Regions from separate parts of the Paenibacillus sp. 01T442 genome, predicted to be linked through region 1. Evidence: riboswitches for the same ligand, from Rfam matches in the RefSeq annotation. Region 1 holds a riboswitch; the other holds the start of a gene.
The links. Region 1 has a riboswitch for cyclic di-GMP ahead of AC1DLM_RS10150 (PilZ domain-containing protein). Riboswitches for the same ligand answer to the same signal wherever they lie in the genome.
Positions count from the first base shown of each region.

Region 2: it holds a riboswitch for cyclic di-GMP, as region 1 does, so the genes downstream of both, AC1DLM_RS27640 (hypothetical protein) here and AC1DLM_RS10150 (PilZ domain-containing protein) in region 1, are expected to answer to the same signal.

Region 1 covers NZ_JBFTPF010000008.1:157,587-164,784, reverse strand. The annotation lists gene AC1DLM_RS10185 (anti-sigma factor) at 1-8, opposite strand, end outside; gene AC1DLM_RS10180 (RNA polymerase sigma factor) at 5-535, opposite strand; gene AC1DLM_RS10175 (MFS transporter) at 663-1,868, opposite strand; tRNA gene AC1DLM_RS10170 (tRNA-Arg) at 1,980-2,053, opposite strand; gene AC1DLM_RS10165 (DUF1648 domain-containing protein) at 2,185-2,682, shown strand; gene AC1DLM_RS10160 (DUF1697 domain-containing protein) at 2,698-3,246, shown strand; gene tadA (tRNA adenosine(34) deaminase TadA) at 3,229-3,687, opposite strand; cyclic di-GMP riboswitch class I at 3,979-4,065, shown strand; gene AC1DLM_RS10150 (PilZ domain-containing protein) at 4,167-4,907, shown strand; gene ychF (redox-regulated ATPase YchF) at 4,986-6,086, shown strand; gene prfA (peptide chain release factor 1) at 6,120-7,184, shown strand; gene prmC (peptide chain release factor N(5)-glutamine methyltransferase) at 7,184-7,198, shown strand, end outside.
Region 2 covers NZ_JBFTPF010000058.1:25,021-32,218, reverse strand. The annotation lists gene map (type I methionyl aminopeptidase) at 1-504, opposite strand, end outside; gene AC1DLM_RS27670 (winged helix-turn-helix transcriptional regulator) at 545-904, opposite strand; gene AC1DLM_RS27665 (HesB/IscA family protein) at 1,125-1,427, shown strand; gene AC1DLM_RS27660 (YuzB family protein) at 1,427-1,648, shown strand; gene AC1DLM_RS27655 (glutathione peroxidase) at 1,704-2,198, opposite strand; gene AC1DLM_RS27650 (TIGR01777 family oxidoreductase) at 2,269-3,159, opposite strand; gene AC1DLM_RS27645 (MDR family MFS transporter) at 3,349-4,572, shown strand; cyclic di-GMP riboswitch class I at 4,689-4,782, shown strand; gene AC1DLM_RS27640 (hypothetical protein) at 4,901-5,206, shown strand; gene AC1DLM_RS27635 (exopolyphosphatase) at 5,322-6,236, shown strand; gene gloA2 (SMU1112c/YaeR family gloxylase I-like metalloprotein) at 6,307-6,702, shown strand; gene AC1DLM_RS27625 (THUMP domain-containing class I SAM-dependent RNA methyltransferase) at 7,069-7,198, opposite strand, start outside.

The DNA of each region.
Region 1 (7,198 bases):
TCCTTCATCGAAACTCCTCCTCCTTCCAGTGATTTCGCAGCCACATCTTGGCTCTGTATAACTTTGATTCGACCGTTTTGATTGTAATGCCTTGAGCATCGGCAATATCTTGATACGATTGTTGATGAATATAATAGGCCAATAACACATCTTGGTAGTTTGCTGGGATCTGATGGAGCTTGTGACGAACGAATTCCGTCGTTTCTCTGACTAACACTTCCTGCTCCACGCTCTGCTCTGGAGGCTCTGGTCCTGCTGAAGACAGTGCCTCCTCGAATTCGGCGACGCTGTCCTCTTTGCGCCGGCTGGAGGCGCGTTTGAAATCAATAGCCCGATTCACTGCGATGCGCGTCATCCAGGTTTTCAGGCCTTTCTTTTCATACCGAGGGAGAGAGAAGTAAATGCGGGTCCAAACCTCTTGGGACAAGTCTTCGGCGTCCTTCTGATGACGAACAATCGCAGTGATCGTCTGCAAAATATACGGACGATACCTTGCAATTAACTCACGGAAGGCCGCTTCATCGCCTTTTAGAATACGATCAATTAGTAGGTGCTCCTCAATATGCTTCTCCTCCTCTCCGCATGAATAGACGTGTCCAACCGATCTTACCCCTGCACCTTTATGAAAAAAAAGAGCGAATCGTGAGATTCACTCTTTACAATCATTGCGCCATTGTAGATTTGTTTGTCCCCAGAGGTTGTTTCTTAGCGGAGCTTTGAACGAACAGATATGCGAGTAGTGCACTGCCGGCACCGAGGATGCCGAGTACAATAAAGCCCTCATTGAGCGAGAAATAGTCACCGATGATGCCCATAAGGACAGGCCCTACGAACATACCGAGTCCATAAATCGCCTGGAAAAAGCCCATCGCTGTCGCCCGCTTATCCGCAGGCATATGCTTAATGCTCATCCCCATGAGCAGGGTAAACGAAAGTCCACGACCAAAGCCAGCAAATGCCTGTGTAATCATGAGCAGCCAGAGATGATGGGTGAACGGCACCGTAAAGGTGAAGATCCCCATAAGTAGGAAGCCGGCTACAACCATGCGTTTCTCGCCATATTTCATCGCCCAACGCCTTCCACCGAATAAAGAGGCTAGTGCAACAGGCACGTTAGCGAATAAAGAAAGCATGGAGAGCGAGAATTTATCTGCGCCAAGCTGCATCGCATAAACCGGTGTGAAGCCGAACACCGTAGCAAATATCAGCACCTGCGATAGGATAGCGAGCAGAGAAACAAAGAGAAGTGTGCGATCCGTCGCCACGTTTCCGATTCCGCGCATGGTGATTTTGGGCGCGTCTTTCTCTACTTTTTCGATGAGGAAGAAAGAACCGACCATGCCTAACAGTCCAAGCACTGCACCGAGAATGAACACGGATTCCCAACCCAGCTTGTCTGCTGCCCAGCCTGCACTAAGTATGCCCAGCACCTGACCGAGTGAGTTGAAAAAGGAGATCGTACCGATTGCCTTCGTAGACTCTTCATGCTTGTAATAGCTCGTGAATAGTACTGTAAAATCAACCCAAGTCGCTGCGGCTGCCCCTGCAAGTGCTCGGAGGATCAAGATCCACGTAAAATCGTGCGTGAACCACAGACCGAGTCCCGTAATCGCAGTGAAGAGAAGACCGAAGGTGATGAATAGTCTTCTTTTATGAAATCGATCCGACATAATGCCTACAGGGATACGGAGCAGCATCTGCGAGATGCCATACATGCCGACAATCCAGCCAGCCAATTGATGACTTCCCCCGAGGAATTCCACGTAAGGCGCCATGATTGGAACGCTGGTGTACATCGACATCCAGAACAGCATCGTGACCGCACAGAATAGCGGGATGCGATAAGATGAAATAGCGCGAGTTGTCATCGGAGTGAGGACTCCTTTCGAATATGAATCGATAATGGCAATAACAAAGAAAGGGATTGTCAACCTGAGTTGAAATCCCCTATTACGTATGTTTGTTTAAAAAGAACTATACGCGCCCGATACGATTCGAACGTACGACCTACAGTTTAGGAAACTGTTGCTCTATCCTGCTGAGCTACGGGCGCATAGTATCGTCATTCTAACACGAGATGTTTTCGGGGTGCAACCATTTTAACCCACGTTCAAGCAGGAGGTTTGATTTGGAGTAAGGAAAGTACATAGTGGAAAAAGAAATCCAATCGAAAGCAGGTGTCGTATGGAGCAACGTCCGGTGATTCATCTCGATAGATCTAAAGTTGAAATCATACTCGATGTCATTTCCCTGATCGTTATCGTAAGTATGATCATTTATGTCGCCTACGTGTGGCACGATATGCCTGAGCGAATTCCGATGCATTTTAACGGGAAAGGGGAGATCAATGGCTGGGGGAACAAAATGAGCCTAGTAGCCTTTCCACTCATAGGCGTTATCATCTATGTTGGCTTGACGCTCCTAAGTAAGGTTCCTCATGTGTATAATTATCCGACTCCCATCACATCACAGAATGCCCGAGTGCAGTACCAGAATGCGCGTTTATTAATAAACAGTCTTAAAACAGTGATTGTCATTCTGTTTGGCTTCATTGAATGGTCTGTTATCGAAAGTGCAAAAGAAGGTACCGCGGAGCTTAATTTATGGGTATTAGGATTTATCCTATTGATGCTGTTTGGCACGATCATCTTCTTCATCATTCGTTCCATCCAATTAAAGTAAGGGAGGCAAGCCACAATGACGATTTATGTTGGTTTTCTGCGTGGGATTAATGTAGGAGGCAAGAACAAGATCAAAATGGCTGACTTAAAAAAAACGCTAGAGGCCTTAGAATTAACGCAAGTGCAGACCTATTTGCAAAGCGGCAATGTGTTGTTCCAATCCGAAGAGTCAGGAGAAACCCTACGCCCGCGTATTGAAAAAGCAATCAGCGATGCGGCAGGCGTAGCGCCTACCGTTATTTTGCGCACCGCAGCGGAGCTAGCTGAACTTGTAAGGAATTGCCCCTATGACGCAGAAGCTTTGTCCGAAGGGGAGAGCATTCAAATTTCTGTTCTAACAGAAGAAGCCCCGCAGACATTCACCGACATCTTATCCAAGGGACAGAGTGAAGTAGATGAATTTCAGATACGGGGCTGCACCATATATTTTCTGTTTCGGCAAAGCGTGTTGGATTCGAAGCTGGCAAGTAACATTCAGAAGCTTGGCAATCAAACGACGGCGCGTAATTGGAATACGATGAGTAAGCTCGTAGAGTTAGCCGAGGGCTTAGGCCTTGCCCCGTAATTTCCGGAAAAACTGCGTTAACATCGTGGAACACTCCTCTTGCAAAACACCGCTAACCACGTCGACTCGGTGATTGAATCGGTCTTCCTGCAGCAAGTTCATTAACGTTCCTGCACAGCCGGCCTTCGGATCCACCGTACCATAAATAACTTGAGGTACACGCGCTTGCACGATCGCACCCGCGCACATCGGACATGGCTCCAATGTCACATAGAGCTGGCAATCCAGAAGGCGCCAAGCCTGCAGATACTCGCTCGCTTGTTTAATAGCAATCATCTCTGCATGCGCAAGAGGATCAAGGGTTGTTTCACGTAAATTGTAACCGCGGCCAATGATTTGACCTTGATGGACGACGACCGCGCCGATCGGAACTTCGCGAATGGCTTCGGCTTTCAGCGCCTCACCGATCGCTTCTCTCATCCAAGGGATATGTTGATCCACAGGGGGACACCTCGCAATAATAGTTTATCCACATGTGTATAGAGATCCGAACAAATATTCGTTGTTAACAAGCTGTGGATAACAATGTGGATAACTTATAAACCTGTGGATATTCAATTTCCACTACACATTCATACAATAAAAATAGGGTCCATGCAAGGATTTTAGTTGAAAGAAGTGCATGAGCTACGTATAATGGTGAGTACAGTGGGTCTTTTAGACCAGTTTGGACGAAAGATAGATCATTTAGACCAGTAACGAACAACGATATCTACATAAATGAATAGCAGGGTTCGACAATGGCAAACTTGTTGAAAGGCAAGGACGCAAAGCTGAGGGTCTACGGTTCTTATGAACTACGGCAGCCTGGTTACCGAAAATCGATGCTTTTATTGATTGCGGTGGTAGGCTGTCCCTGTGTGGGGCAGTCTATTTTGTGCGGAAAAATGCTATGAAATCCATCAATAGGGAGGGTGAAGATGAGCATGGCGATGAAGCAGGATACTTTGAAGCGATATGGGAGTAAAGAAGGATATGATGCGGAGGTATTAATGCATTGCCGAGCTGTAGTGGCGAAGGATGATTTCGTGTCAACAGGTATTCTTACCTATGCACAAGGAGACATCATGGAGATTGAGCTGCCGGAATACGATGTATTTCAACTGGGTGATAAAACGAAAATGACGTTATATACGAAATCGGGTCTATTCGTTTTTCATTCGACAGTCGTAGCAAGAGAGCCTGGTTCACTGATCGTGATCAATCCACCTGAGAATCGGAAGAAATTTTCAGAGAAACGGGAGTTTCCGCGGGTCGATGTGAAGAATGTAGGATACATTGTAGGATTTCAAAATATTACTCAAAAAGAGCAGCATCACTTGGAAAATCCAATTGAAATTTCGATAAAAAATATTTCCATGAACGGAATTGGTTATATTATTAATGATAATTCCATGATCGATGGTATTCTTCATAAGAAATGTATGTTGCAAGTTGAGTTGGATTTAGGTTTTGAGATGCCGTGCAGGTTGGAAATTATAAGGAAAGAAAAGCAGGAAGACGGCTACTATTACGGAGCCAGCTTCGAGAGTGTTCCTGCCGAGCAAAGCAATACATTACGGGGGTTTATTCTTCGTAATCAGATTGAAACTTACTTCGAACAGAAGCGGGATGAAGAGTTCAAAAAAGCAARGGAAAAAAAGTCTGCAGCCAATCAATAGCTTGCAGGCTTTTTTTTGCCCGCTAAGTACTATATAATAAGAAGGATGATTTTCGAAAATTAAGGAGTTGTAACGACAATGGCTTTGAAAGCAGGTATCGTCGGTCTACCGAACGTAGGAAAATCGACATTGTTTAATGCAATTACACAGGCGGGGGCAGAATCTGCGAATTATCCGTTCTGTACGATCGATCCGAATGTTGGGGTAGTAGAAGTACCAGACGAGAGATTGCAGAAGCTGGTGGAAATCGTTGTGCCTAAGAGCATCGTGCCGACGGCTTTCGAATTCGTTGACATTGCGGGTTTGGTTAAGGGTGCGAGCAAAGGCGAGGGCCTTGGAAATAAATTTCTAGCACACATCCGTGAAGTTGATGCGATTGTGCATGTTGTCCGTTGTTTTGAGGATGATAATATTACTCACGTTTCTGGGAAAGTCGATCCGATTGGCGACATCGAGACGATTAATCTTGAATTGATTTTGGCAGACATTGAGTCGGTTGATAAAAAGATCGAGCGTTCACGTAAAAACCTCAAGGGCGGCGACAAGAAAGTGGTTGCTGAAGTTGAGTGTTTGGAACGTATCAAAGAAGCCTTATATAATGATATGCCAGCACGCAGCTTGGATTTGACAGAAGATGAGCGCCTCCTGGTTCGCGATCTACATTTGCTAACAATGAAGCCAGTGCTCTACGCGGCGAACGTGAGTGAGGATGAAGTTTCAACAGCGGATGAGAATGCATATGTTAAAATTGTGAAGGAATTCGCAGAGAAAGAAAACAACGAAGTCGTTTCCATTAGCGCGAAGGTGGAATCCGAAATTGCTGAGCTGGAAGACGAAGAAAAAGCAATGTTCCTGGAAGAGTTGGGACTTCAAGAGTCCGGCTTGAATAGATTGATTAAAGCTGCTTATCGCAAACTCGGCTTGTACACGTATTTCACAGCTGGGGTTCAAGAAGTTAGAGCATGGACGATTCGTAAAGGAACGAAAGCTCCTCAAGCGGCTGGCGTCATTCATACGGATTTCGAACGTGGATTTATTCGTGCAGAAGTTGTTTCTTATAACGATTTGGCTGCTGCTGGATCCATGGCGGGTGCGAAGGAAAAAGGGCAAGTTCGTCTTGAAGGTAAAGACTACGTGGTAAATGACGGCGACGTTATGCATTTCCGTTTCAACGTTTAATTGATGATAAAAATAAGAAAGGAGTGATCCCCTATGTTGGATCGACTTCAGTCCATTGTGGACCGCTACGACAAACTAAGCGAGTTATTGTGTGACCCGGATGTAACGAGTGATACGAAGAAACTAAGAGAGTATTCCAAAGAGCAATCTGATCTTCAGGAAGCTTACGATGCTTATAATGAATATAAGAGCGTGAGCGAACAGCTAGCTGATGCGAAAGTGATGCAGAATGAGAAGCTGGATGATGAGATGCGCGAAATGGTCAAAATGGAGATCGACGAGCTTAGCGAGCAATCCGCTAAACTAGAAGAACATCTTCGCATTCTGATGATGCCGAAGGATCCTAACGATGATAAGAACGTCATCGTGGAAATTCGCGGTGCGGCAGGCGGCGATGAAGCTGCGCTGTTCGCAGGCGACCTCTACCGGATGTATACGCGTTATGCGGATGCGCAAGGTTGGAGAACGGAGATTTTGGATGCATCCGTGAATGATTTGGGCGGATTTAAAGAAATTATTTTCATGATTACGGGTAAAGGTGCTTATAGCAAGCTCAAGTTTGAGAGCGGTGCGCACCGTGTTCAACGTATTCCAGTAACGGAATCCGGTGGACGGATCCACACCTCCACGTCGACGGTTGTTGTTATGCCGGAGGCAGAAGATGTGGAAATCGTGATCCACGATGCGGATATTCGCGTAGACACATTCTGTTCCAGTGGAGCAGGCGGTCAGTCCGTTAATACAACGAAATCCGCTGTGCGTGTAACCCACGTACCAACGGGTATCGTCGCAACGTGTCAGGATGGTAAATCGCAGAACTCCAATAAAGAGTCAGCGCTTCGCGTACTTCGTACGCGGATTTCAGATAAATTGCGTGAAGAAGAAGAAGCGAAATATGCCGGCGAGCGTAAAAGCAAAGTCGGAACGGGCGACCGTTCAGAGCGTATTCGTACGTACAACTTCCCGCAAAGCCGAATTACCGACCACCGTATCGGCTTGACGCTTCACCGTCTAGAGACAGTTCTTAACGGCGATATGGCGGAAATTGTGTCAGCGTTAACGATTGCTGCACAATCCGATGCCTTAGAGGCGATGTAATGACGACTGCAAAC
Region 2 (7,198 bases), on a different contig from region 1:
GTGACCGATGAAGTCTCTAACAACAGAGAAGCCTTGCGATTCCGCGTAGACTTGAATAGCGTTGGCGACATCGCCGATCCGATTGCCGACGACAGCTTTTTCAATGCCTTTATATAAGGACTCTTTGGTAACTTTCAGAAGCTTCTCAGCAACAGGCGAGATGTTGCCAACCGCGTATGACCACGCGGAGTCTGCTAACCACCCATCGACCCGAACGACCATGTCAATCGTAACAATGTCACCATCATTGAGCGGCTCTTTCTTTGGGAAGCCATGACAGATGACGTCATTTACTGAAGCACAGGTTGCGTAAGGATAGCCGTGATACCCTTTTTGCTCAGGCGTAGCGCCATTTTTGGCCAGAAAGCCTTCGACAAATTGATCGATTTCCCACGATGTAATGCCCGGGCGAATCATTTTCGCGATTTCCTTATGGCAATCGGCAAGGATTCGGCCTGCTTTCCCCATGGCTTCAATCTGTTCTTTTGTTTTAATAGTAATCATCAAGTTTCTCTCCTTCTCAGCTAGCTTCCCTAATTGTTCATTATGTCCATTTTGCTGACCAAAGCTTCATCTCTCTAATAATTTGATGCAGATCCTGCCCTTTTGGTGTCAAGGTATACTCAACGGTAACAGGAACTGTAGGGAACGCCATGCGTTCGAGAACCCCATGTTCTTCAAGATGGCGCAAAATATCCGTAAGGGATTTGGGACTGATGCCCGTAATTTGGCGCTGCAGCTCTCCGAAACGTTTCGTTCCACAGAATAATTCACGAAGTACAAGAAATGCCCATTTCCCGCCAATAACCTCCAAGGTTCGCTCGACGGAACACTCGATTTCTTTAGGGATTTTGGGAACATAGTTGCTAAGTGGAGCGACTTTTTCATTTTCAAGAGTGGACATGAGATCGCTTCCTTTCATCAAAATTGTGTAGGGTACTTACTTTTAGGTTAGTAAGTTAACATTTTGTAATAAGGGATTAATACTCATACTACTATGTATTTTAAAGTTCCTTATGGAATTTGGCAATAGAAGGGCAGAATAGGACAAGGTTGATTTCATGCTCTAGATTCTTTACAATAGAGTTAAAATTAAAATTTATTGTTTCAGGAGATGTGTACATATGAAGGTCAAAATTTCTCGTAACGCAGCAAAAGTACTTCAATTGGAGCTTAATAAAGAAGAAAACCAAGGTTTGTTGGTTCGCGTACAAGTGACGCATAAGCATGGTGATCATGCTCACTATGGTTTGGGTCTTGATGATAAAACAGAAAATGATGTTGTAGTAAACACGGACAAAGGAATTGATGTTTTGTTAGATCAATCCGAGCCACTTCTAGATGGTATCCGTATCGACTACTTCTACACACCAGAGGAAGGCTTCATGATTACTAACCCAAGCAAGGGGAACCACGGAGACCACTAATGCGGAATGATATTCGCATTTGTGATAAATGCAAACACATGAAGGTGAAATCGGCACTTGCCAAAATAAGTGCCATTGCACCGGACACAGAAGTCAAAGTTGCGTGCAAATCGTATTGCGGTCCATGTTCGAGATTCGCATTCATCTTTATTAATGGCCGCTATATTACGGGCGCAACGGAAGACGAAGCCATCGACAAAGCAAAAAAATACGTGAAATGAGTAAAAAGCATCCGTCCAATAGGACAGGATGCTTTTTTGCTTATATAAGCTGGAATTAGGCGTAAACGGCTGATTTTTCTAACAACTTACGAATTTCACGATCGATCTTGTGCGGTTTCGTAGTAGGAGAGAAGCGCTTGATTACATTGCCGTTTCCATCGACTAGGAATTTGGTGAAATTCCACTTGATACCGGACCCGAATAGGCCAGATGCCTTGCTCTTCAAATAACGATACAATGGATGGGCATCGGAGCCATTCACATCGATCTTGGCGAATAGCGGAAAATTAACACCGAAATTAAGTTGGCACGCCTGTTCAACTTGCTTGTTATCGCCAGGCTCCTGATCTCTGAATTGATTGCAGGGAAAACCTAGGACACTAAAGCCTTGATCTTTATAGGTGTCGTGTAACTTTTGAAGTCCTTCGAATTGAGGAGCTAACCCGCATTTGGTTGCTGTATTTACAATGAGTAGGACCTGATTCTTGTAATCGCTAAGCGATTTGTCTTCACCGCGAATCGTTTTCATTTTAAATTGATGTACACTCATAGTGACACAACCTTCCGAAACTAATATTTCTCACAATTTAATTGTACACAATTTTAATTCAGAAGGAAAGTTATTTTTTCGCCAAATCTTCTAATGCACCTGCGATCGAAGGAAAGCGCCACTCAAAACCATGCTCTTGAAGTACACGAGGAATGACCTTCTGACCTTCCAGAAGCAGAACAGAAAGTTCGCCAAAAATTAATTTCATCATAAATGCCGGAACAGGAAAGAGATTGGGTCTTCGCATGGCAGTCGCAATCGCGCGTCCCAATTGCTTATTCGTTACTGGATTTGGGGCCGTTGCGTTAACGGGACCAGCAATCGATTCATTTTGAACGCAAAAATCAATAAGTCTCACCATATCATCGATATGAATCCACGAATGCCACTGCCTGCCGCTGCCAACTGTGCCGCCTACTCCAAGCTTATAAGGAAGTGCCATCTTGGGGAACGCACCTTCTTTATTATCCAACACCAGTCCAACCCGCACCTTCACGATACGTGTTCCTTGGATTAAATCAGCCGCAGCTTCCCATTGCTTGACTACGCTGGCTAGGAAGTCCGTCTCTCGATAAGGACTCGTCTCATCAAAGGTATCTGAATCCGAAATACCGTAATACGACATGCCGGAAGCATTCACAACGACCTTTGGCTTTGGATCCATTTTCGCGACAAGCTTGGCTACATGCTCAGCCGCCTGCAATCGGGATTGTAAAATTCGCGTCTTAGCCGCTTTCGTCCACCGTTGACTGATGGATTCACCAGCCAAATTTACGATTGCATCAAGACCTGCAAGAGATTCCGTATTTTGCTCTAACTGATCCCATGTTATCGTTCTGACACTTGGTATCTGCTTGGAAGATGAGCGTGATATATTAATAAGTTCGTGACCTTGTCCCAACCAGTAAGTGATTAAACGTTTTCCAATAAACCCACTGCCGCCTGTGATCGCTATTTTCATATGCAAGCACCTCCATATCATTATTATAGATACTCCATCCAATAAATACCATCAAGGAGAAAGCGATCGAGAAAGGTAAACATTCCAGTCTAAAATGACGACACAATTCGCTATTTTCGTGTATAATTGGATTTTGGTTATTAATTAACCATAGGGTAATTCGTGTGTCAGCGAGAGGAGTCATCGTCTATGAATCGAATGCGTCAATTTCTTCAAGCCTATCATCCTATCGTACATACGCTTATCTTAGGTACGGTCATGGCTCGGGCTGCTTCTTCCATGAGTTTACCGTTCCTAGCAATCTATTTGGCGAAGCACTCCGATATGAGCCCTGGGCTCATTGGTATTGTAATTGGAATGGGGGCATTAGCTGGAACGTTTGGCGGTTTTATCGGTGGTACGTTGTCAGACCGATTCGGACGTCGAGTCATTATGCTCGCGGCACTCTTTGGCTGGGGAGTCGTATTCCTCGGATTCAGTGTTGTAAAATTACCGGTCTTATTTATGCTGCTCAATATGCTCAATGGACTGTGCCGCTCATTCTATGAGCCTGTGTCACAAGCGCTAATGGCAGATTTAACGGAGCCGTCCAAAAGGATGCAAGTATTTTCACTCCGCTATATGGCGATTAACGTTGGTGTAGCTGTTGGACCTTTGCTGGGAGCTTTCTTTGCAACTATGAACGGAGCCTTGCCATTCCTGCTGACCGGGATTATTTATGTAATCTATGGTGTGACACTTTACGCCCTTCTAATTAAATTCGGGATTAAGAAAATCGAAGGTGAGAAGAAAGCCATCGTTACTTTCCGTTCTGCGATAGGTGTTATTCGTAAGGATATGACCTTCCGTTTGTATATAATCGGGGGGATTATCGGAGCCATTGGTTATTCACAGGTGATGGTGACGTTGTCGCAGTACTTACAAAGGGATTTTGCTAATGGGGTCAAAATGTTCGCCATTCTCATGAGCGCCAATGCCATTGTTGTTATTGCGATGCAGATTCCGCTGGGGAAATGGGCAGAAAAGTATTCACCTCTAACGGCTATTGTTGTTGGCAACTTGATGTTCGCATTAGGTGATATCGGATTTGCGTTTTCACACTCTTTGACATGGCTGATTATTTCGATGGGAATTTTCACGTTTGGTGAAATTTTGAACTATCCTGCCGCGAACATGTTGATAGATAAGCTAGCTCCTGAACATATGCGAGGAACGTACTACGGTGCTCAAACATTAACGAACATAGGTCACTTTATGGGGCCATGGATTGGCGGCTTTCTATTGGTTTCCTTTGGCGGCAGCACGCTCTTTCTTGTGATCGCTATTTTGTCGATGATTGGCTCGATTTTCTATTGGAGAGGCACGAAACGTCAAAAAACAGTGAAAATAACGTCGAAAATGCAAATATTATGATGAATTTCGTAAAAATAGTTCCTTCGAACTATTCGATTTCAAATCGTCATCCCTTATCCTTAAGAGTATAGCAAGTATTATTTTGAAATCTTCATCTAAAATGATTGTGCATGTCATCTCGACAAAGGCAAAGCTGGCGAAAGCCAGTGACGCAAAGCTACAGGGGCCTTACTTCTCCTGCAAAGGACAAGCAGCCAGCCAGCCGCCGAACGATTGGGAATTCACTTCAGAACCCCTCTAGTCGGTTCACTACGGTGGGTTTTTTTCTCTGTCATAGCGAAGCAAATGAATCAAATGGAATGACACGTACAAAGGAGGCCCTAGCGGCATGAAATCGGAAGTTAAATTCCAGGATGAACAGAAAGCAACATCGTTATGCGGTAACCATGTTGCACGTTTGGTGCCATCCACGGATGGACCTAAGCTTATGATTAACCGAGAAGAGTATGCATTAAACGAAGCGTGTTGGGATGTTGAGATGTTTCACGGGAGAAACAATAGCATTCTGATTTTTTACTGGAAAGGCGAAGTAAAGCTCTCTGTGAAAATGCCTCCGATGGCTCAAATCGAAGGGTTTGTCACAAGACTTTTGCAATGTCTATCATCCAAATTGAGAGTGGTTCAGCCTATCTAGGTGAATCGCTCTTTTTTTTTTGAAATCGCTCATTGTCACCTAACGACACTAGCTGATATAATATGACCATCACATTTCATAGTTCTTAAGAACTACATTAAAGGAGATGCATGGCATGAGATTGATCACACGTTCCGATTTCGATGGTTTAGTATGCGCGATGCTCTTCAAACAATTAAATATGGTGGATGAAATGAAGTTTGTCCATCCCAAAGATATGCAGGACGGCTTAATTGAGGTTACGGAGAATGATATTTTGGCAAATGTACCCTACGTTCCAGGATGTGGTTTATGGTTCGATCATCATTCCAGTGAACTCACACGGATGGGGGAATCCGTAACGTACAAAGGTGAAACGCGACTTGCTCCAAGTGCTGCACGAGTTGTCTATGATTACTATGGTGGGAAAGAAACCTTCGGCGATATCGACGATATTATGCAAGGTGTAGATAAAGCGGACTCCGCGCAGTTTAGCAAAGAAGATATTTTGAATCCGAGCGGTTGGGATTTGCTTTCGTTTATCATGGATGCTCGAACGGGATTAGGTCGTTATCGGGATTATCGCATCAGTAATTATCAGTTGATGGAGGATCTAGTGGAGCATTGTGCAACGAAATCCGTTGGTGAGATCATGGAGTTACCCGATGTGAAAGAGCGTGTAGCTCGTTATTTTGAACTAGATGCGCTATACCGGGACATGCTGCAAACCTATACACGGGTTGAGGGAAATGTCGTCATTACGGATCTTCGCGATGTGGAGACGATTTATCCGGGGAATCGTTTCATGGTCTATGCCCTATATCCGGAGCAAAACACCTCGATTTGGATTGTTGATGGTCGAAACAAACAAAACTGCGTATTCGCTTGCGGGCACAGCATTGTCAATCGCACCGCACAAACAAACATTGGGGATTTGATGCTTCAACATGGCGGCGGTGGGCATCATGCTGCAGGGACTTGCCAAGTGGATTATGGGCAAGCTGACGAGGTTCTGAACAAAATCGTTGAAACGATGCAAGCAGCAGGTTAAAATAAGTGGACAAGCCGCAGCGGGGGAGCAGCCCAGCGTGCGGTTTTTCTTTGTAAGGAGGTTGTCATCCATGGACTTAAAACAGATGCACCACGTTGCGATTATTTGTTCGGATTACGAGCAATCGAAGCATTTCTATGTTGATTTACTCGGACTTACCGTCATTCACGAAACATATCGCGCTGAAAGAGACTCGTACAAATTGGATTTGCGCATTGGGGCTACCGCACAGGAAATTGAATTATTTTCTTTCCCGAATCCACCCCTGCGCGTGAATCAACCTGAAGCGAGGGGGCTACGTCATCTGGCCTTCGTTGTAGCTAATATGGAGCAAAGTGTGCAAGAGCTAGAAAGCAAAGGAATTCCGGTTGAGCCAGTGCGGGTTGACCCGATTACTGGGAATCTGTACACGTTTTTCGCGGATCCGGATGGATTGCCGTTGGAATTGGTGGAGATTGTTGGATAGGTGAAATTTTGAGCGGGCCGAAGTAGATCGGACAGCTGACTAAAAAATCGTAGATCGATTAGTCAGATTAATGGTTAACGGCCGCCAGTGTCGTTATTGTCCTATAATTCATTTCTTTTTGCGCGTAACGGACCCTAGAGCTCTTATTGGCCCATTTCGCGTGCATATTTCCTCCAAAAACGGTTAATAGCCGCGATAGTGTCCGTTAGAATTCTGAATCGGCGATGTTTCATCGAATAGGGGCTTCCATGTCCGTTACCTTGGCATGGAGAAACGGGATACCTCCGTAAGTGCAATCCAAAAACAGCGGCAGCCAAGACGTAAAGTCTCGCTGCCGCTGTTTCATTTATTTGTATGCTACGTGTCTTACCTGCGCGGAGGTAACGGTCCTAAATACTGGAATAAATTACATTCGATCCGTCCATTAAAAAGCTTACGCTTCTTATCGGCGCGGCGGTTCATATAATGCTCGAGCTGTGTGCTCGGGCTTAGGATG